Regions from separate parts of the Fodinibacter luteus genome, predicted to be linked through region 4. Evidence: riboswitches for the same ligand, from Rfam matches in the RefSeq annotation. Region 4 holds a riboswitch; each other region holds the start of a gene.
What was found. A riboswitch is a leader RNA that binds a small molecule or an ion and turns the genes downstream of it on or off. The one in region 4 is predicted to bind S-adenosylmethionine.
Positions count from the first base shown of each region.

Region 1: it holds a riboswitch for S-adenosylmethionine, as region 4 does, so the genes downstream of both, ABD899_RS10865 (bifunctional o-acetylhomoserine/o-acetylserine sulfhydrylase) here and ABD899_RS05785 (aminotransferase class V-fold PLP-dependent enzyme) in region 4, are expected to answer to the same signal.
Region 2: it holds a riboswitch for S-adenosylmethionine, as region 4 does, so the genes downstream of both, metX (homoserine O-acetyltransferase MetX) here and ABD899_RS05785 (aminotransferase class V-fold PLP-dependent enzyme) in region 4, are expected to answer to the same signal.
Region 3: it holds a riboswitch for S-adenosylmethionine, as region 4 does, so the genes downstream of both, ABD899_RS07050 (hypothetical protein) here and ABD899_RS05785 (aminotransferase class V-fold PLP-dependent enzyme) in region 4, are expected to answer to the same signal.

Region 1 is NZ_BAABGM010000013.1:253,952-259,322, forward strand. It holds gene ABD899_RS10855 (hypothetical protein) at 1-313, opposite strand, end outside; gene ABD899_RS10860 (hypothetical protein) at 310-597, opposite strand; gene ABD899_RS10865 (bifunctional o-acetylhomoserine/o-acetylserine sulfhydrylase) at 770-2,158, opposite strand; SAM riboswitch class IV at 2,240-2,353, opposite strand; gene mgrA (L-glyceraldehyde 3-phosphate reductase) at 2,543-3,589, shown strand; gene ABD899_RS10875 (nitroreductase family deazaflavin-dependent oxidoreductase) at 3,602-4,066, shown strand; gene ABD899_RS10880 (hypothetical protein) at 4,163-4,666, opposite strand; gene ABD899_RS10885 (hypothetical protein) at 4,659-5,021, opposite strand; gene ABD899_RS10890 (alpha/beta fold hydrolase) at 5,090-5,371, shown strand, end outside.
Region 2 is NZ_BAABGM010000013.1:239,680-245,050, forward strand. It holds gene ABD899_RS10805 (RNA polymerase sigma factor) at 1-1,101, opposite strand, end outside; gene ABD899_RS10810 (universal stress protein) at 1,304-1,699, opposite strand; gene metX (homoserine O-acetyltransferase MetX) at 1,760-2,890, opposite strand; SAM riboswitch class IV at 2,907-3,018, opposite strand; gene ABD899_RS10820 (DUF4192 domain-containing protein) at 3,085-4,278, opposite strand; gene ABD899_RS10825 (YkvA family protein) at 4,403-4,900, opposite strand; gene ABD899_RS10830 (EcsC family protein) at 5,062-5,371, opposite strand, start outside.
Region 3 is NZ_BAABGM010000009.1:39,351-44,721, reverse strand. It holds gene ABD899_RS07065 (hypothetical protein) at 1-272, opposite strand, end outside; gene ABD899_RS07060 (nuclease-related domain-containing DEAD/DEAH box helicase) at 413-2,080, shown strand; gene ABD899_RS07055 (hypothetical protein) at 2,213-2,902, shown strand; gene ABD899_RS07050 (hypothetical protein) at 2,969-3,199, opposite strand; SAM riboswitch class IV at 3,240-3,336, opposite strand; gene ABD899_RS07045 (nuclease-related domain-containing protein) at 3,467-4,843, shown strand; gene ABD899_RS07040 (hypothetical protein) at 4,879-5,371, opposite strand, start outside.
Region 4 is NZ_BAABGM010000007.1:170,931-176,301, forward strand. It holds gene leuS (leucine--tRNA ligase) at 1-2,708, shown strand, start outside; SAM riboswitch class IV at 2,899-3,015, shown strand; gene ABD899_RS05785 (aminotransferase class V-fold PLP-dependent enzyme) at 3,061-4,530, shown strand; gene ABD899_RS05790 (acyl-ACP desaturase) at 4,654-5,371, shown strand, end outside.

The DNA of each region.
Region 1 (5,371 bases), on a different contig from region 4:
ACGCGTGCTGCGCGTCGTCGTCGTCGCGCACCGCCGTCGAGACGACGGCCTGGGCCTGCTCCATGGCCGCGGCGAGCGCACGCAGCGGGGATGCCGCGCCGCCGAGGCGCGCGGACACGGCATCCAGCACCGGGGGCAGCTCGCGCAGCCGGGCCCCGAAGGCCTCGCCGGCCGGACCGTCCCACGTGGCACCGTCGCGCAACCGGCCGAGCACGGCAGCGAGCGCCGAGAGCCTTCCGCCGGTCGTCGCGAGCCGGTCGGCGAGGAGCCGGACGGCCCCGGGGTCACCCGGGAGCGGGGGAAGTCGGGTCACCACGACCCACCGCCGAGCGACCGGGACACCCCGGCGTCGGTGTCGACGTAGAGCGCCCCCGCACCGACGGCGGCCTCGCCGAGGTCGCACAGCGCCGACCCCAGCGCCAGCCGGACCCGCCGCCACCCGCCGAGCAGCTCCTCGACCGCGGGCCCCGTGTCGCCGGGGCCGAGGGCCCAGCGATCCGCCGCCGGGTCGCCCATGAGCAGGAGGTCGGCACCCGTCTCCGCGAGGGCAACCCCCAGCTCGGCCACCTCCGTGGCGTCGACCCGGACCGTCGTCATGCCTCCCACGCTAGAAGCACCCGCCGACCGCCTCGCCGAGTTGTCCACAGGCCATGGTCACCGGCGAGCCCGCGACACCCTGAGCGCCCGGCATCCGGTCTCGTCCGTGCCGACGAGGCGGTCCCGGGGGCGCGAGGACGTCGGTCCCCGCACCCCCGGGACAACCGCGGCCTCAGCCGACCGTGGCCCCGGCCAGGTCGGCCGGCTGCTCGGCCCCGAGGTCGCCGCCGGCGGCTGCCGGGCCATCCTGCGCTGCGGCGAAGCCCGCGTCGAGGTCGGCGAGGATGTCCTGGATCGACTCGAGGCCGACCGCGAGCCGCACGAGGCCCGGCGTGACACCGGCCGCGAACCGGTCCTCGTCGCCGCCCTGGCTGTGCGTCGTGGATGCCGGGTGGATGGCGAGCGAGCGCACGTCGCCGATGTTCGCGACGTGGCTGTGCAGGCTGAGGCCCTCGACGAAGCGCTGACCCGCCTCGAGCCCGCCCGCGATCTCGAACGCGAGCACCGCGCCGGCGCCCTTCGGGGCGTACCGGTCGGCGAGCGCCTTGCTCGGGCTCGAGTCGAGGGAGGCCCAGCGCACCGACTCGACCTGCGGGTGCGCCTCGAGGTACTCCGCGACCTTCCGGGCGTTCTCGACGTGCCGCTCGACGCGCAGGCTGAGCGTCTCGACGCCCTGGGCGATGAGGAACGCGTTGAACGGCGAGATGGCCGCGCCGATGTCGCGCAGCAGCTGCACGCGTGCCTTGAGGATGTACGCGAGGTTGGCGCCGAGGGCGCCGCCGACGCCGAGGTCACGGGCGAAGACGAGCCCGTGGTAGCTCTCCTCCGGGGTGTTGTAGTTGGGGAACCGCTCGGGGTCGCGACCGAAGTCGAAGGTGCCGCCGTCGACGATGACGCCGGCGATCGACGTGCCGTGCCCCCCGAGGTACTTCGTCGCCGAGTGGATGACGACGTCGGCGCCGTGCTCGAGCGGGCGGATGAGGTAGGGCGTCGCGATCGTGTTGTCGACGACGAGCGGCACCCCGACCTCGTGGGCCACGCCCGCGACCCCGGCGATGTCGAGCACGATGGCCTTGGGGTTGGCGATCGTCTCGGCGAAGAACGCCTTGGTGTTCGGCCGCACGGCGGCGCGCCACTCGTCGAGGTCGTCCTGGTCCTCGACGAAGGTGACGTCGACGCCGAGCTTGCGGAAGGTGTACTTGAGCAGGTTGACGGTGCCGCCGTAGAGCGCGGCGCTCGAGACGACGTGGTCTCCGGCCTCGGCGACGTTCAGCAGCCCGATCGTCGTCGCGGCCTGCCCCGACGCGACGAGGAGCGCGCCGACGCCGCCCTCGAGGGCCGCGATCCGCTGCTCCACGGCATCCTGGGTGGGGTTCATGATCCGGGTGTAGATGTTCCCGAACTCCCTGAGCGCGAACAGGTTCGCCGCGTGGGCGGTGTCGTTGAAGACGTAGGACGTCGTCTGGTAGATGGGTAGGGCCCGGGCGCCGGTGGCGCTGTCGGGCACCTGGCCGGCGTGGATCTGGGCGGTCTCGAAGCCCCACTGCGAGGGGTCGGTCATGGCAGGTCTCCCTGGGTCGGGTGCGCCGGGGCGACCGCCCGGCGCACGACGTACGTGGCACTGCGGGACCACCGTGAGCAGGGCCCGCGCTTGCGCGCGGCGGGTGCCGCACGCCAGGTCCTCACCCGGGGCACCCCACCGCGGTTGGAGGGTTGCCGGCCAGCGAGCCGGGGCTTGGCGCTGGCGCTCATGACCTGAGCCGAATATACGTCCCCGGCGGATGCCGGTCACCCCGGCTCCCCGTTCGTCTCACCTCCCGGTCCCCCCACCTGCCGACTCCGTGCGACTTGTGTGCGGTTCTGACAGCTCATCCACCGGAGAACCGCGGGCAACTCGCACGAGGTCGGAGGGTGGGGGCCGGACGGGGCGGGGCAGGATGGGGGCATGACCTTCCACGCTGACGAGTACCAGGCCGCCCCCGCACGCTACGAGGCCGGGATGCCGTACCGCCGGGTCGGGCGCTCGGGTCTGGACCTGCCCGCCGTCTCCCTGGGCCTGTGGCACAACTTCGGCGACGACGTCCCCCTCGAGCGCCAGCAGGCGACGCTGCGCCGGGCGTTCGACCGCGGGGTGACCCACTTCGACCTCGCGAACAACTACGGCCCGCCCTACGGCTCGGCCGAGCGCAACTTCGGCACGATCTTCGCTCGGGACTTCCGCCCCTACCGCGACGAGCTCGTCATCAGCTCCAAGGCGGGGTACGACATGTGGCCGGGGCCCTACGGTCAGGGTGGCGGGTCGCGCAAGTACGTCGTCGCCTCGTGCGACCAGTCCCTCCAGCGGATGGGCCTGGACTACGTCGACATCTTCTACAGCCACCGGTTCGACGAGACGACCCCGCTCGAGGAGACGATGGGTGCGCTCGACTCGCTCGTGCGCGCCGGCAAGGCGCTCTACGTCGGCATCTCGTCGTACTCCGGCGAGCGCACGCGCGAGGCCGTCGAGATCCTGCGCGCGATGGGCACCCCCCTGCTCATCCACCAGCCGTCGTACTCGATGCTCAACCGCTGGGTCGAGGAGGACCTGCTCGACGTGCTCGGGGTCGAGGGCGTCGGGTGCATCGCGTTCTCCCCCCTCGCCCAGGGCATGCTGACGAACAAGTACCTCAAGGGGATCCCCGAGGGGTCGCGTGCCGCGCAGGGGAAGTCGCTCGACCCTGAGCTGCTCACCGACGAGGCGCTGAGGCACGTGCGGGCGCTCGACCGGATGGCGCGGGCCCGCGGCCAGTCGCTCGCGCAGATGGCCCTCGCCTGGGCGCTGCGCGACCCCAGGGTGACGTCGGTGCTCATCGGCGCCTCGTCGGTCGAGCAGCTCGACAACAGCCTCGACGCGGTGGGCCACCTCGAGTTCACCGCCGAGGAGCTCGCGAAGATCGACAAGCACGCGGTCGACGCCGGCATCAACCTGTGGAAGACCTCGAGCGACAAGTGAGTTGACCTCGCCATGAGCGACGACCGCGAGACCACGGAGTACCTCCCGAGCCCGACCGAGTGGGTCCGCCGCCAGGTGGAGACCATCGAGGCGACCGGTGACACCCGCTCGGTGCACATCATGAACCGCCCGGTCGTCATGCTGACGATGCGCGGTGCACGCACCGGCGCGGTGCGCAAGGTGCCGTTGATGCGCGTCGAGCACGACGGCGTCTACGCGGCGGTGGCGAGCAAGGGTGGCGCACCGCAGCACCCCCAGTGGTACGCGAACCTGCGGGCGAACCCGCAGGTCACCGTGCAGGACGGGACGCGGTCGTGGTCGGCGGTCGCCCGCGAGCTGACCGGCGACGAGCGGGCGGCCTGGTGGGAGCGGTGCGTCGCGGCGTACCCGCCCTACGCGCAGTACCAGACCAGGACGGACCGGCTCATCCCGGTGCTGCTCCTCGAGCCGGTCGACCCGGCTCCCATCGAGAGCTGACCTCCGGCCACGACGACCACCTCGCCGTGAGGGCGGACGTGGCGGCTCCGGCAGCCACGGCCGCACTCGTCGCGCGGGGAGCAGCGCGGATGCCGGTCAGCCGGCGGGGGTTCCCGCCGGCGGGTTCGCCGGGTCCCCCGGCCCGGCGCCGAGGCCGTTTCCCGCGGTGGCCGGCGGCACGGCATCCACCTCGAGCTCGGCCGCCGAGCGCTCGACCCGGCGGAACCACCACAGGCCGAGCACGGGGAGCACGAGCGGGACGAAGCCGTACCCCTGCCCGAAGTGCGACCACACGGTCTTGTCGGGGAACGCGTCGGGCACGAGGTAGGACACCGCGCCGACGACGAGGACGCCGACGAGCTCGACGGCGCACGCGACGATGCCCACGCGGACCCAGCGTCCGCCGCGGGCCAGGCACCACGTCGCGAGGAGGTAGACGGCGGCCGCGAGCGCCGACAGCGTGTAGGCGAGCGGCGCGGTGTCGAACCCGGTCGTGATCTGCAGGACGGACCGTCCCGTCGCGGCGAGCGCGAGCACTCCGTAGACGACGACGAGCACGACACCGGGGCCACCGAGGGCCCGACGGGTGGAGTCAGGCATAGGTGTTCCAGATCTGCTGGAGGCGGGCGGCCATGACGGCGACGGCGAACGCGCCGACGGCGAGCGAGCCCATCGCCCAGCGCGACTTCTCCTTGATCGTGAGCAGCGCGGTGCCGACGGGGATGACCGGCAGCGAGACGAGGTAGGCGGCGAACGTCGCCCGCTCCGTGGAGTTCTCGATCTCCCCGAGCCCGATGAGCCCGACGACGAGCTGGACGAGCAGGCCGAGCTCGAGAAGGGCTGCGATGGCGAGCACCTTGTCGTCGATGAGCTTGTCGCGGACGGCGTAGTAGACCGCCGCGACGAACAGCACGGTCGCGAGGCCCACGACGACGTACGTCAGTGGCGCGATCACGACGTCAACCCTAGCCCGGTCGGGCGGGCCGTCGACGAGTGCCCTTGCCGGGGTGCGAGACTGCGCGCATGACCAGTGCACAGCTCGGCGACGTCAGCATCGAGTACGAGGTGGACGGGCCCGACGACGGCGAGCCGATGCTGCTCGTCATGGGGCTGGGCGCCCAGCTCGTCGCCTGGCCGCAGGACGTCGTCGACGGCCTCGCCGACCGCGGCTTCCGGGTGATCCGGATGGACAACCGCGACATCGGCCTGTCGACGAAGACGGAGGGGCCGGCACCGACGCGGGCGGCGCTGTTCAAGGCCTTCGCCCACCGTCGGTACGCCCAGTCCGACTACCTGCTCTCGGAC
Region 2 (5,371 bases), on a different contig from region 4:
GTTGGCTTCGAGCAGGTGGTTCTTCGCCTTCTTGCCGTCCTGGGCGATCCACCACAGCTCGCGTTTGAGCTTCATCTCGATCTTCTCGCCGGAGTTCAGCTTCTCCTCGGCGAACAGGCCGGCCTCGATGCGCTTGGCGAGCTCGACCTCCTGCTCGGCGTTGAGGAGGGCCACCTTGCCGATCTGCTTGAGGTAGTCCTTGACCGGGTCGGCGGTGGCGCCGGCCGTGACGACCTGCTGGACCGGGGCGTCGTCCTCGTCGTCGTCGCGCAGCACGAAGCCGCCCGACTCGCTCTCACCCTCCGTGGTCGCGACCGCGCCCTCGGCGCCCTCGAGCTCCTCGTCGTCCTCGACGACGACGTCCTCGAGGTCCTCGACGGGGGCCGGAGCCGCGGCGGCGGCCTTGGCCGCGGCCCGGCGGCTCGCCGACGTGCGGGGCGCCGGGGTCTCGGCACCGTCGACTGACGCCGCGACGGAGGCGGCCTGTCGGGTCGTCGCGGCCTTGGCGGTGCGGGTCGAGCCGGTGGCCGGCGCGTCGTCGGCGACCGCGGTGGATGCCGTCCGCGTCGCCCTCGTCCCCGCGGCCTTCGCCCTGGGTGCGGCCTTCGCCGTCGCCTTCGTCGCCGGGGAGGCCGTCTTCGCGGTGGACTTCGTCGCCCCCGCCTCGGACGTCGTCGCGGGGGCCGTCTTGGCCGCGGACTTCGTCGTCGAGGCCGTCGTCCTGGCCGCGGGCTTCGCGGCCGTGCTCTTGGAGGCAGCCTTCGCGGGCGCGGCGGTGGCCTTCGTCGCCGTCGCCTTCGCGGGCTTGGACGTCGTGGCACTGGCGGCCCGGCTCGTCGCCGACGCCTTCTTCGTCGTGCGTGTCGTGGCGGCGGCGACGCGGGTCGGGCCGGCCTCCATGGCGACGTGGATGCCCTGCTCGCCGAGGGCACGCAGGACGACGCGGCCCCGCTTGGGCCTCACGTCGGCCGCGCGCATGGCCTCCGCGACCTGCTCCCCCGTCACCGACCCGTTCGCCGTCCCGGTGCGGACGAGGGACTGCAGGGCTTGGTGGGAGAACTCAGGGGGAAGCGCGCTCGGCTCCGAGGAACTGGTGGACACAGGCGACACCGACTACCTTTCGTCGCGGATGGCCGGGCTCCGGTGCGCGCGAGGCAGGCTCCGGGTGCGGCGGGGAGGGTCCTGGGCGACACCGTGTCGTCCGGCCGGTCGTGCTGGGGCCGGTGTCGCGACCAGGTGCGCTCAGCCATTATAAAACGGCGGGCCGGAATCCGGCACATCACCCGGACGGGTGGGTCGTCGCTCAGCCCTTGACGGCCAGGACCGCGCAGGGCGCGTCGAGCAGGATGCGCTGGGCGTTGGACCCGAGGATGAGCTTGCCGACCGGGGTTCTGCGGCGCAGGCCGATGACGATGAGGTCGGCATCGGTCTCGTTGGCGACGGCGATGAGGTCCTCGGCGGGTTCGTTGCCCCGAACGAGCTGGCGGACCTCGAGCTCGAGCCCGTCCCCGGTCAGCTCGTCGGTGACCCGCTGCAGCTCGGCCTCGGCGGCCTGGCTCGACTCGTCGTCGTAGTCACGACCACCCCGGTTGGAGTTGATGACGACGAGGCGCGACCGGCGCGTCCTCGCTTCCTCCACCGCTCGGGTGAGGGCGGCCCGCCCCTCCTTGGTGGGAACGAACCCGACGACGATGGTCACGATCTCCTCCTGGGGCGACTGACGGTGTCTCCGAGGGCGACGTTACCGCAGACGCACCACTCAGCCCGCGCGCAGGGCGTCCGTGATCACCGTGCCGACCTGACCGGTCTCGACGAGGAAGCCGTCGTGACCGTGGCGCGACTCGATGACGGACAGCCTCGTGCCCTCGCGGGCCGCGGCGATCTCGCGGGACAGGCGCAGCGGGTAGAGCCGGTCGGTCGTCACACCGGCCACGTGGAGCTCGCCACGGTAGGACGCCAGCGCACCGGCGACGCCGCCTCGTCCGCGGCCGATGTCGTGGCTGTTCATGGCCTCGGTGAGGACCACGTAGCTGTTCGGGTCGAAGCGCCGCGACAGCTTGGTCGCATGGTGGTCGAGGTAGCTCTCGACGTCGTAGCGACCGCCGCCCCCGAGCGGGTCCTCGCCGTCGCGCGGCTCGCGTCCGAAACGCGAGGCGAGCTCGGCCTCGTGGCGGTACGTCGTGTGGGCGATGCGTCGCGCGATCCCCATTCCCGTGACGGGCCACTCCGGCGAGCCGTAGTAGTCGCCCGCCCGGTAGGCCGGGTCGGTGCGGATCGCCAGGAGCTGCGGCAGGCACCACGCGACCTGGTCGGCGGTCGCATAGGCCGTCGACGCGAGGACGAGGGTGCGTTCGACACGGTGCGGATGACCGGTGGCCCACTCGAGGGCGCGCATGCCACCCATCGAGCCGCCGAGGACTCCGTGCCACCGCTCGATGCCGAGCGCGTCGGTGAGGGCCACCTCGGCCGCGACCTGGTCACGGATCGTGATGAAGGGGAACCGGCCACCCCACGGCCGACCGGAGGGGTCGAGGGATGCCGGGCCGGTCGTGCCCTGGCAGCCGCCGAGCACGTTGCTGGCCACGACGAACAGGTGGTCCGTGTCGAGGGGGGCGCCCGGCCCGATGAGCCCCGGCCACCAGCCGGGCGAGGCGTGGCCCGGACCCGCCTCACCGACGACGTGGCTGTCACCGGTGAGCGCGTGCTCGACGAGGACCGCGTTGTCGCGGGACGGCGACAGGGTGCCCCACGTCTCGTAGGCGACGACGACGTCGGGGAGGACCCCGCCGCGCTCGAGGTGCAGGTCGCCGATCGCCGCGAACCGTCGGTCACCCTCAGGGTCCCCGGGGCGCCAGACCGCCGCGGTGGACCGCGTGGGGGTGGCCGTCATGACAGGTGCTCCTCGGACATCGCGCTTGCCGCACCGGGGTGGGTGCAACCGGGTCATCACCCGGGGCACCCCACCGCGAGGAGGGTTGCCGCCCAGCAAACCGGGGTTTGGCACTGGGACTCATGACCGGCATCCATGGTAACCACGCGCGCGTCCCGGGCGTTCCCCGTCCCGAGGGCCGGTCAACCGCTTGCTCACCCCGCCCAGCCGAGCGCACCGGGTTCTCGCGGGGGTCGGGACCGGACGGGCAGGCGCACCCCGCCCTCGATGAGCTGCTCGAGCAGGACGGCCAGCCGGTAGTCGGGCCGCAGGCGCAGGGCCCGCTCGACCGCTGCCCGGGCCAGGGCCCCGTCGCCCTGCGCCCAGGCCACGTGGGCGGCCACGGTGCACACCGCGGCGGCCTCGTCCGGGCACTCGTCGGGCACCGAACGGCACACCGCGAGCAGGCGTTGGCCGAGGTCCGCGTGCATCACGGCGAGGACGGCCCGTCGCGTGGCGTCACCGTCGGTGGAGCCGGCGACCTCGGCGGCCCCCGGGGGAGCGTGGAAGCCCATCCCGCCCCACGCCGGCAGGGAGGAGCGCAGCAGCTGGACGACGTCGGCATCGAGCCGTTCGACCGGCAGGACGCCGGGGGCCAGCCAGGCGATGAGACCGTCGCGCCACGCGACGTCGTGCAGGCCGAGGGCGAGGTCGGCGACGACGACGGGGTCGGCACGTGGCCCCACCGCGTCGGTGCGGGCGCGCAACGCGCCGGGACCACTGGCCCCTGCTCGGCGCCACTCCCCCGAAGGGTCGCGAAGGACGACGCGCCACGCCGCCACCGCACGGCGGCGGCGGCGACGGGCCGACACCTCCGATCGAGCCAGAACGGCGTCGGCGACACCGGCACACGACGGCAGGTCGGGCTCGACGACGCGGTCGACGGCCGCACGCGACGGCAGCGGCGAGCGCCCCATCGCGACGAGCTCGGCGATCCCGGGGACGTCGGCGGGCTCGGGCAGGGGCACGCCCTCGGGCGGGCAGCACGGGTCGGAGCAGATGGCCGAGTAGCGCCGGCCGTCGCGGACGACGGCCACGTCGAGGACCTCGACGCCGGCGCGCTCGAGCTGCTCGACGAGGGCCGTGCCGAGCGGCAGGCTCGCGTCGGGGACGTCCTCGAACCCGACGACGAGAACCGAGGTCGCGCCGTCGCGGACCACCGGGCCGACGAGCGTGGCGGCGACCGCCTCGGCGTGCTCGTCGGGCGGGAGGTCGGCGCGGGCGACGAGCCCGACCCGGCGTCCCCGCATCGAGACGGCCACGACGCTGTCGTGGGGCTGGTAGCCGAGCTGGTACGGAAGGACCGCGACGACGTCGCCGGGTCCGCGGAGCGTGATGTCTGCTGTCATGCGGACACGCTCCCGGGTACCCGGCCCCTACGGAACGACGACCCGGGAGCTGTGGATCGACGACGCCGCCCCGGTCACCTGTGGACGACCGGGGCGGCAGCGGCGCGGCGTGGTGCCGCGCCGGTCAGCCGACGACGTTCCCGCGCACCGTCTGCGCGCTCGCGGGCGACGTGCCGTTGGGCGTGGGCGTCGGTCCGTGGCCGCTCGGGGGGGTGGACGACGCACCGTTGGCCGACGACGCCCCGAAGGCCGAGGACGCGCCGGGCGGCGTGGTGGCCGGGCCGGTGGGCCGGACCCCGGCACGCTCCCACTCGAGGAACGCCTCGGTCTCCTCGACGAACCGGGTCGCGAGCCAGCCCATGACGACGGCGTCGTCGGCGAGGCCGACGAGCCCCAGGACGTCGGGGAGGAGGTCGATCGGCGAGACGATGTAGCCCGTCGCGGCCAGCATCAGCGCGAGCCGGCCCTTCGTGATGCCGGGGTACGCGCCGCTCAATGTCGCGCGCACGAGCCGGGGCATGGCCCCAGCGCGCTCACCGAGCGTCGGGCCACCCGGTCGGGCCGCGAGACGCACCGCCTTCACGACGGCGGCGACCGCCGCGAACTTCTTCACCGATGCCATGCGTCCTCCTGTGGCGAGAGTTGGCCGCTCGTGGGCCATTGTGCTCAACGAACGACGGGTGTCGGGCGATTCCCGTTCCACGCGCGGCCCGGACCACATTCCGCCGGCCCAGCCGGCCGGCCGGCGGCCCACCGACCACGGTTGCCCACGAGGGCAGGCCGTCAGGCGGTCGTGGATGCAGCGTCCGCCTCGATGGCCGTCGCGCCGGCGCGTGCCACCGGTGGGAACTGCCGCTTGGCGTTCGCGGCGAAGCGTCGGAGCATGTATGCGTCCAGCCCAGCACCGATGGCCCCGCCGATGAACGGCACGAGCCGGCCCAGGCGGGCGAAGGTGTGCGTGCCGACCTGGGCGAGCAGGCGGAAGCCGATGCCCTTCTGGACGACCATGAGCGCCGGGCCGGGCAGCCGCTGCACGGCGAGGTTGGACAGGGTCCCACCCGGGACGGCGACGTTGGCCTTGCGCAGCAGGTCG
Region 3 (5,371 bases), on a different contig from region 4:
CTGACGTCCGAGCTCGAGCCCTTCATCGCCTCGAACTTCTTGAGTGCGGCAGCCGACTTGGGGGTCAGCTGCACCCACCGGCTCGAGTTCGCGGCGAGCTGGGAGCCCACCTGCGCAGCTCCAGACCCCGCACGCAGTGTGGTCGAGAGCCTCGCGAGACCGAGATCCCTCGAGGGAAGGCCCTCGGCGGCGAGGAAACGCTCGACGGCCGTGGGCTCGCCGATCACCGCCAGGCCGTCGCCGTCACTGAGCAGCTGGATCTCGTGGTCCACTGTCGACTCCTGATCACGGTGGTGTGTCATCGAGGGCGCGGTTTGTTCCCCCGGGGGACGCTACCTCCCGGCGCCCACAGGTTCGGGCGCAGGTGCCAGGGATAAAGCGTTGTGTCGGAGCCAAGTGCCACCATGGCGCCATGACGGCCCACGGCATCCCGGATGACCCTCAGTTCGCGACCGAGTCCGAGCGTGAGGTGTGGCAGCGGCTGCTGAAGCAGGGCCACGACGACTGGACCGTCCTCGCCAACGTCCGTCTCACCGACGAGAAGAAGGACCACGAGCTCGACGTCATCGTCCTCATGCCCGATGTCGGCGTGGTCGTGGTGGAGGTCAAGGGCGGCGACCTCCGCGTGGAGGACGGTGAATGGGTGGTCGGCTCTGGCAAGGGCCGGCGCGTCGTGCACCCGGTGGACCAGGGGCGGGACGGCAAGTACGCCTTGCGCGCCTACATGGAGCGCGACCCTCGATGGAAGGGCTCGAGCCGCACCCGGGTGCGGTTCGGTCATGCCATCGCGGCGCCCTACACGCACCTGTCCGACGACTTCGAGACGCCGGACTGCCCGCGCTGGATGATCAGCGGGTGCGGCGACCAGGCCGACCTAGCTGGGCGGTTGTGGGACGTCGCCGCACGCCAGGAGGGCGGGCACCGCGTGCCCACCCACGACGACTGCGAGCTCATCGTCGAGATCCTCAAGGGCCGCAACCTCCCGCAGCGCACCATGCTCGCCGAATCCGACGAGCGTGAGGCGCGGGCCGACCGGCTGACCATCGAGCAGGCCACGATCCTCGGCGTCACCCGACTCATGAACCGTGTCGAGGTCCGCGGTGGGGCGGGCAGTGGCAAGACCGTTCTGGCCCTCACCCAGGCCAAGGAGCTGACCCGCGGCAGGCACGGAATGCCGGCCCAGCGGGTCGCACTGCTCTGCTACTCAGTGGGGCTCGCCAGCTGGTTCAAGCGCTACATGGGCACCGTTGACCGGAAGCACCGGCCGGCGTTCGTCGGGACGTTCGAGGAGCTCGCGGCCTATTTGGGCGTCAGCGAGTTCGGCGGGCGCGACGACACCGACTTCTGGGAGAACCGGCTGCCCGCGGAGATGACCGAGCGCGTCGGTGACCTTCCCCACGGCAAGCGGTTCGACGCCGTCGTCGTCGACGAGGCGCAGGACTTCGCCGACGGGTGGTGGACGCCGATCATGCGGTGCCTGCACGACGAGGACCACGGAGGGGTCTACGTCTACAGCGACGAGAACCAGCGGGTGTTCGCCCGATTCGGCCGGCCGCCGGTGCCGCTTGTCCCGCTCGTGCTCGATACATGCCTCCGCAACACGCGCCAGATCCTGACTTCCTTCGCGCCGCTCGCACCGATGCGGATGTATGCCGGCGGTGGTGACGGACCTGAGGTGACCTACGTCGAGGCGTCGGCCGAGGACGCCCTCGACGTCGCCGACGACCAGATCGACCCGCTTCTGGAGGAGGGATGGCGGCCCGAGGACGTCGCGTTGCTGACGACGGGTGCACGGCACCCTGAGCAGGTGGCTCTGCAGGAGTCGGAGGGGCAGGAGGGCTACTGGCGGACCTTCTGGGACAAGGACTGCGTGTTCTACGGTCACGTCCTCGGGTGCAAGGGTTTGGAGCGCCGGGTGGTGGTGCTCTGCGTCAACGAGCGGATGCCGCGTGAACGGTCTCGAGAGCGGTTGTACGTCGGGCTGTCACGGGCCACGGACAAGCTCGTGGTCGTGGGACCCCCCGACGTCATTGCCGAGATGGGCGGGCACGAAGTGGCCAAGCGGCTCGGGCTTTCATGACGGTCGGCCTTGAGGCCGGCTCCGCAGCTAGGTTGTGCCGCAACCACACTCCCAAGTGCAGGAGGCGCAATGGGCACCTTCCCATTCGGAGCACCGGTCAACGAACTCGCACTCGGGGTTCCACTGCGTCGAGTGCGAGCCTTCGTGCTCGGTGCCTATCCGTCCGCCCTCCACGTCGAGTGGACGCCCCCACCGCCGCTCGGAAGGCGAATTGCAGCCCTGCCCGTCGACAATGAGCCCTACCCGTTCTGGGACGGCTTGGGGATGGACCATTTCGTGGAGAGGTGGCGATCGGAGCACTTCGACCCCTCGTGGGGCCGCGTCAGGCCGTCGATGATGAACGGCACATCAGGCCGAGCGCTGCACGAGCGGTGGCTCAAGCCCCTTGGTGTGGACCCGATGGACTACTTCGTGACGGACTGCCTGCCGACGTCGATGCTGAGTACCGGAGTCGCCAAACGGGTGACCGGAGATGGCGTCTACGCCAGCCTGATTGACACCCTGGGGCTGCCGAAAGTTGACATGCAGCCACATCCGTCAGAGGGCGACATCGTGCGACGGGCCGCGTTGCACCACGGGCGGATTCGTGAACAGATCCTGGCCTCGGGGGCGGAGATACTCGTGACGCTCGGCAACGCGGCGGCGCGCGTGGTGCAACAGATGACGGGGCATCCGGAGGGCGTACTCACCGAGAAGACCTACCGCCAGGCGCGGGCGATTCGAATCGAAGGGCGGTCTCTGACGTGGCACGCCCTGGTCCATCCGGCGGTGCGCCCGCCGTGGGACGAGAGGCATGACGCTTGGATCGCCATTCGAGGATGAGGCGCGTTTTCCGTGAGATCTGGTCAACTGCCACGCCGGCCTCCGACTGCCGGCGACCGCGCCGGCTCACCGGTGGGGCAGCGCGCTCGCGTCGTGGCTGCGGCCGACCCACTCCCGGCGGGCCGAGGAGCACAGCTTCGAGAAGCCCCACCGCGTGAACCCCGACTGGTCGGAGTGCAGCCACTGCCAGTCGGACCAGCGCAGGTAGGCGAGGAGGTCGGCATCCGAGAGCTCGGTGAGCAGGTCGGCGACGAGTCCGTGGCCGATCTCGACGCGGGGGTACGGGTTCGTGGGCATGGTGGTTCCTTCCGGGTCCGTCGGACCCGGGACGACCCCGGATCCGCTGTTGTCTGACGACCGGCTCGTCACCTGGGGCACCTCGGCGGGGAGGTTGCCGGACAGCAAGCCAGGGCTTGTCGCTGCCTCTCGTGAGCCGTGCACCACTCTAGGACACGGGGCCGACAGCGGCGCCGGATCAGGCCGGCACGCCTTGGCAACGTCTCCGGTTTGCCTGCGGTGGGGCGCCGTTCGATGCCAGCATGGCGTCGAACGACAGGGGGATCGGTGGGGGAGTCCGGGGGCAGTGCGCAGCGCAGGGCCGAGCACCTGCGTGCCAGCGGGGATGCCGCCTCGGCCGCGTGGGCGGCCGGCGCGGAAGGTGAGCGTCGGGTCGCCCAGGCGCTCTCGGCGCTGCCTGAGCCCTGGGTCGTCCTGCACGACCGGCTGCTCCGCCCGGGGCTGGCCGAGTCCAACCTCGACCACGTGGTCGTCGGACCGGCGGGTGTCATCCTCGTCGACGCCAAGAACTGGGGCGGCAACGTCACCGAGTGGAACGGCGTTCTCTACCAGCACCGGTGGGACACCGCGGGCCACCGCAGCCACGAGGCCAAGCACTCCGAGGTGGCCAAGGTGCATGCGATGGGCCGGGAGATGGCCACACGCCTCGGGATGCCGGTCACTCCCGTGCTCTGCCTCGCCGGCAGCCGCTCGGCGCACTTCGGCGAACCGCAGCAGATCCGTGGGATCTGGGTGGTGCCGGTAGGTCGACTGGTCGGCTGGCTCGAGGCGCGCACGCGCGTGGTGGACGATGACGTGCTCGATCGGCTCTCCACGCTCGTGATGACGGAGTTCCCCTCCACGACGACGGATCCCGCTCTCCTCGCGGCCATCGGGGCCGATCTGGCTCGGGCCCAACGGTCGACGAGGCTCGCAAGGCCGCGACGGGCCGGGCGGGCACCTGCGGCCAGGCCCGGGCGGCAGTCGAACCGCGGCCGTCCCGCGCGGTCAACGCGCGGCCGGCGGCGAGCGGCCGTCGTTCGACAGGTCTTCGCCCTGCTCGGGCTGGCCGCCCTGTGGTGGATGGTCACGAGCGGGGTGATCGAGGTGGTGAGCCGCACGGCATCCGATCTGGTGGGCCGCACGGCATCCGGACTGGTGAACCGCACGACATCCGACATGGTCACGAGGACGGTCACCGACGCGATGGCGCCGACGCCGACGCCGGCACGGCTGTCGTGCGCGGACGTCGATCCGCGGGCCGTCAAGGCGCTTCGCGCGGAAGAGCTCGCCGCCACGCCGGGGCCGCTCGGCTGCGACTGGCACACCACCGACGACGAGGGGCGACGGATGCTCGCCCTGCGCCTGCACGAGCTGAGAGGCCCGGTCGAGGCGCTCCACCCCATGCTGGAGGGGTCCGCGGACGCGGGCGGGCCCGAGGTGCACACCGGCTACTCACGTGGTGGCGAGGCGACCTTCCTGTGGGTGCGGGCCGGCATCCCGATCTCGTCGACGAAGGGCTCGGCCACCGCCACCCGCAGCATCCACGTCCAGGTGTCGCACGACCTGCTCGGCCTGTCGCCGAAGGAGGGGGCGCGCGTCGCGGCCTCGCTCGCGGAGGCTGCCAGCGGCGCCGCTGAACGCCTGACCGAGCCCGCACCCTGATGTCGGAGCGAGTCGTGACCTCCCCTCGGCTCCGTTCACTCCTCGTCGTCGTCGACTCTGATCGCCTCCTCGTAGGCGTCGGCGAAGTGGATGACGCCCTCGAGGACGTCGAGGACGGCCGTCGCCATCTCCTCGGGCGGGAGGTCGAGGTCGTGCAGCTCGGCCCGCTCCGGAACCTCCCTGATGAGCCGGCGCACGCGTCGTTGTTCGTCGTCGGAGAGGTCGTAGTCCTGCAGCACCGCCAGGAGGACATCGCGCAGGCAGTACCTGGCGTGCTCCGGAGCCGACGCGAACGTGTCGGCGATGGCGCCGAGCCAGTCGTCCTCGCCGTCCTCGAGCGCGTCGGTGACGGCGAGGAACATCTCCTGGTGCGCCATCATCGCGGCTGGGTGGACCCGCTCGTGCTCGTCGTAGGGCAGCGCGACGGCCCGCTCGACGAACCGGCGCGCCCGAGCCTCGTCGCCGTGCTCGAGCGCCCGCATGGCCTTGTGGAGGAGGTTCGTCGCGCCCTGCATCTGCGCCAGGCTG
Region 4 (5,371 bases):
ACGTCGGGCACCCGCTCGGCTACATCGCCACCGACGTCTTCGCGCGCTTCAACCGGATGCTCGGCAAGAACGTCCTGCACTGCCTCGGCTACGACGCGTTCGGCCTGCCGGCGGAGCAGTTCGCCGTGCAGACCGGCCAGCACCCCCGCACGACGACGGAGGACAACATCACGATCATGGCGCGCCAGCTGCGCCGCCTCGGCCTCGGCCACGACGACCGCCGCGCCGTCCAGACGATCGACCCGGACTACTACCGCTGGACCCAGTGGATCTTCCTGCAGATCCACGGTGCGTGGTACGACCCGCAGGCGGTCCGGCCCGACGGCGGGCTCGGCCGCGCGCGCCCGATCGCCGACCTCGAGGAGGAGTTCCGCTCGGGCGCCCGGCCCCTGCCCGCCGACGACGGCCGAGGCTGGGACGACCTGTCCGACGTCGAGCGCGCCGGCATCCTCGACTCCTACCGCCTCGCGTACACGAGCGAGGCACCTGTCAACTGGTGCCCGGGCCTGGGCACCGTGCTCTCCAACGAGGAGGTCACGAACGAGGGGCGGTCCGAGCGCGGCAACTTCCCCGTCTTCAAGCGCAACCTGCGCCAGTGGATGATGCGGATCACCTCGTACGCCGACCGGCTCGCCGACGACCTCGACCGGGTCGACTGGCCCGAGAAGGTCAAGCTGATGCAGCGCAACTGGATCGGGCGCAGCCACGGTGCGCGGGTCACCTTCCCCGTCGAGGGGGAGGGGCAGGGGATCGATGTCTTCACGACCCGCCCGGACACGCTGTTCGGCGCGACCTTCATGGTGCTCGCCCCCGAGCACCCGCTCGTCGACGAGCTCGTCCCCGGCGACGCGTGGCCGGAGGGCACGAAGGGGGCCTGGACCGGCGGCGCCGCGACCCCGGCGCAGGCCGTCGCCGAGTACCGGCGGGCCGCCTCGCGCAAGAGCGACGTCGAGCGGCAGAGCGAGGGCAAGGACAAGACCGGCGTGTTCACCGGGGGCTGGGCGACGAACCCGGTCACCGGCACGCGCATCCCGGTCTTCGTCGCCGACTACGTCCTCATGGGCTACGGCACCGGTGCGATCATGGCCGTGCCCGGCCAGGACGAGCGCGACTGGGACTTCGCCAGGGCCTTCGACCTGCCGATCGTCCGCACCGTGCAGCCGACGCCCGGCCACGACGAGGACACCGCGTTCACCGGCGAGGGGCCGGCGATCAACTCGAGCAACGACGAGCTGAGCCTCGACGGGCTCGGCGTCGCCGACGCGAAGGAACGGATCACGGCATACCTCGTCGACAAGGGGCTCGGCGAGGCGACGATCACGTACAAGCTGCGCGACTGGCTGTTCAGCCGCCAGCGCTACTGGGGCGAGCCGTTCCCGGTCGTCTTCGACGAGGACGGGGTCGCCCATGCCGTCCCCGACGCCATGCTGCCCGTCGAGCTGCCGGACGTCCCCGACTACAGCCCGCGCACCTACGACCCCGAGGACGCGAGCAGCGAGCCCGAGCCGCCGCTGTCGCGGGTCCAGGAGTGGGTCGACGTCGAGCTCGACCTCGGCGACGGTCGCGGCACCCGCCGGTTCCGCCGCGAGACGAACACGATGCCGAACTGGGCCGGGTCGTGCTGGTACTACCTGCGCTACCTCGACCCGGCCAACGACGCCGTGCTCGTCGACCCCGAGAACGAGGCCTACTGGATGGGCCCGCGCGAGGAGCCCGTGGCGGGCGCCGCCCCCGGCACCCGGGACCCCGGCGGGGTGGACCTCTACGTCGGCGGCGTCGAGCACGCCGTGCTCCACCTGCTCTACGCGCGCTTCTGGCACAAGGTGCTGCACGACCTCGGCCACCTGAGCAGCGACGAGCCGTTCCGGACGTACTTCAGCCAGGGCTACATCCAGGCGCCGGCGTTCACCGACAGCCGGGGTCAGTACGTCGAGGCCCGTGAGGTCGAGGAGGGCGTGGGCGCCGACGGCCACCCGGTCTTCACCTGGCACGGGGAGCCGGTGACGCGCGAGTTCGGCAAGATCGGCAAGTCGCTGAAGAACATGGTCAGCCCCGACGAGATGTACGCGGCGTTCGGTGCCGACACCTTCCGGCTCTACGAGATGGGGCTCGGGCCGCTCGAGCAGAGCAAGCCCTGGGACACCCGCGCCGTGGTCGGTTCGCAGCGCTTCCTCCAGCGGTTGTGGCGCAACGTGGTCGACGAGGAGAGCGGTGAGGTCGTCGTCGTCGACGCGCCGCTCGACGACGTGACGACCCGGGTGCTCCACCGCACGATCGACGCGGTGCGCACCGACTACGCGGGGCTCGGGTTCAACACCGCCATCGCCCGGCTCACCGAGCTCAACAACGCCCTCACCAAGCTCGAGGGTGGTGTCCCGCGCGCGGCCGCCGAGCAGATCGTGCTCATGGTCGCGCCCCTCGCACCGCACATCGCCGAGGAGCTGTGGTCCCGGCTCGGGCACACCGAGTCGCTCGTCCACGAGGCGTTCCCGGTCGCCGACCCCGCCCTGCTCGTCGACGACACGGTGACGTGCGTCGTCCAGGTGCGCGGCAAGGTCCGCGACCGGCTCGAGGTGCCCTCGGACATCACCGAGGACGCCCTGCGCGAGCTCGCCCTCGCGAGCGAGAAGGTCCGCGCGGCGGTGCCGGACGGCATCCGCACGGTCATCGTCCGCGCGCCCAAGCTCGTCAACGTCGTCCCGGCCTGACGGGGTACCTCGGGAGACTTGCTTGCCCGCGTGGAGGAATTCCTTTCGCGGTGCAAGGATCTCTGGAGGGGTGTTCGGGGTCGCCCGGTTTCCCGGCCGATCTGCGGCGCGGCGGCCCGGCGACCGCACGTCTCGGGTCATGGACCGGGGATGCCGTGCCGCGGGTCGCGCTCCTACGCTTGCTCCCGTAGGTCATGAGTGCCAGTGACAAGCCCCGGCTCGCTGGCCAGCAACCCTCCTTCCGCGGTGGGGTGCTCCGGGTGACGACCTGGTCGGCGACCCCACTGGTCGTCGGCAAGCGCGGGATCCCGGGATCGCCCCCGAGGTCCTCCAGCCCCGGGAGACCCCTACCGTGTCGATCGCCAGCAGCACGCCCCCCTCGTTCCACCGCCGTCCCCGGCTGCGGGCCGTCCCCGACGACGCGCTCCCGGCCACCACCCGCCCGGCCGGGTCGTCCACGGATGCCGGTGCCACGGCATCCGCTGGTCGTCACCACGGCGCCGGGAGCCGCGACCTGCCGTCGGTCGTGCGCCCCGACCTCGTGCCGACCCTGTCCGGTGACTGGGTCGACTACGCCAACCTCGACCACGCCGCGTCGACCCCGGCCCTCGAGCGGGTCGCCCGCGCCGTCGGCACCGCGACGCGCACCTACTCCAGCGTGCACCGCGGCACCGGCTGGCTGTCGCGGGTGACGAGCGCCCACTACGAGGCGGCCCGCGACGAGGTGGCCCGCTTCGTCGGCGCGCGCGAGGACGACGTCGTCGTGTTCACCCGCGGCACGACCGACTCGGTCAACCTGCTCGCCCGGGCACTGCCGCGGGACACCACCGTCATCGTCTTCGCGTCCGAGCACCACGCGACCCTCCTGCCGTGGCGCCACCGGGACACGGTGCGCCTCCCCGTCCCGGGCAGCACCCGCGACGCCGAGCTGCTCCTGGACGCCGCGCTGCGCGAGCTGCCGCCCGGCACCGCGCGCCGCCCGCACCACGCCCTCGTCGTGCTCACCGCCGCGAGCAACGTCACCGGGGAGCTGTGGCCGGTCGAGCGGCTGGCCGCGATCGCGCGCCGCCACGGAGCCCGCGTGCTGCTCGACGCGGCGCAGTCCGCGGCCCACCGCCCCATCGACGTCGACGCGCTCGGGGTCGACTGGGTCGCCTTCTCCGGGCACAAGGTGCACGCCCCGTTCGGCACCGGCGTGCTCGCCGGGCGCCGGGACTGGCTCGATGCCGCGCCGCCCTACCTCGCCGGCGGGGGAGCCACGGTCCAGGTCACCGAGCGCACGACGCGGTGGACGACCGGTGCGGCCCGGCACGAGGCCGGCAGCCCGAACGTGCTCGGCGCGGTCGCCCTCGCCGCCGCGTGCGCGACGATCCGCGAGCACCGTGCCGCCATCGAGCAGCACGAGTCCCGGCTCACGGGGCGCCTCCTCGACGGGCTGCGTGCGATCGACGGGGTGAGCACCTACTCGCTCTTCGGCGACGACACCGAGCGCGGCCCGGTGGTCACGTTCACCGTCGACGGACTCGACAGCCACCTCGTCGCCGCGTCGCTGTCGGCCGAGCACGGCATCGGGGTGCGCGCCGGCAAGTTCTGCGCGCACATCCTCGTCGACACCCTCCTCGGCGAGGGCTCGGACGAGCACGACACCGCGGTGCGGGTCAGCGCCGGCCTCGCGACGACCGACGAGCACGTCGACCGACTGCTCGCCGCCGTCGCGGTGCTCGCCGACGAGGGGCCGGGCACCGTGTACGAGCACACGCCCGAGCACGGCTGGGTCCCCGTCGACGACCCGCGGGAGGCGGGCGCACCGCTGCCCTGGTGAGCGCGCGGCGAGCGAACGGCATCCGGGAAAGTCCGCGCGGACGGGTGGTCCCGGGGCGCGCGAGGGTGCAGGCTGAGGTCCCGAGGACATGACCGCCGTCACGTCCCCCACCGAGGAGGACCCATGGCCGATCTCGACACCACCGCGCTGCTCGGCGCCCTCGAGCCGGTCGCCGAGGAGAATCTCGACCGGCACCTCAAGGCCGCGCAGGACTGGATGCCGCACGAGTACGTGCCGTGGTCGCTCGGCCGGGACTTCAAGGAGCTCGGCGGCGAGCCCTGGTCGGTCGAGCAGTCCCAGCTCAGCCCGATCGCCCGCACCGCCCTCGAGGTCAACCTGCTCACCGAGGACAACCTGCCGAGCTACCACCGCGAGATCGAGCGGGCCTTCGGCCGCGACAGCGCGTGGGGCGAGTGGGTCAACCGGTGGACGGCCGAGGAGGGCCGGCACGCGTTCTGCATCCGCGACTACCTCCTCGTGACCCGCGGGGTCGACCCCGACGAGCTCGAGCAGGCGCGGATGGACACGATGCAGACCGGCTACGACTCGGGCGACAAGCCGCTGCTCAACGTCTGCGCGTACGTGTCGTTCCAGGAGCTCGCGACCCGGGTCTCGCACCGCAACACCGGGCGGTACACCGACGAGCCGATCGCCGAGAAGATGCTGACCCGCGTCGCCAAGGACGAGAACCTCCACATGATCTTCTACCGCAACATCGTCCAGGCGGCGCTCGAGCTCACGCCGAGCCAGACGATGCGGGCGATCACCGACGAGGTCGTCGACTTCCAGATGCCGGGCGCGATCATCCCCGGGTTCGGGCGCAAGGCCGTGCAGATGGCGA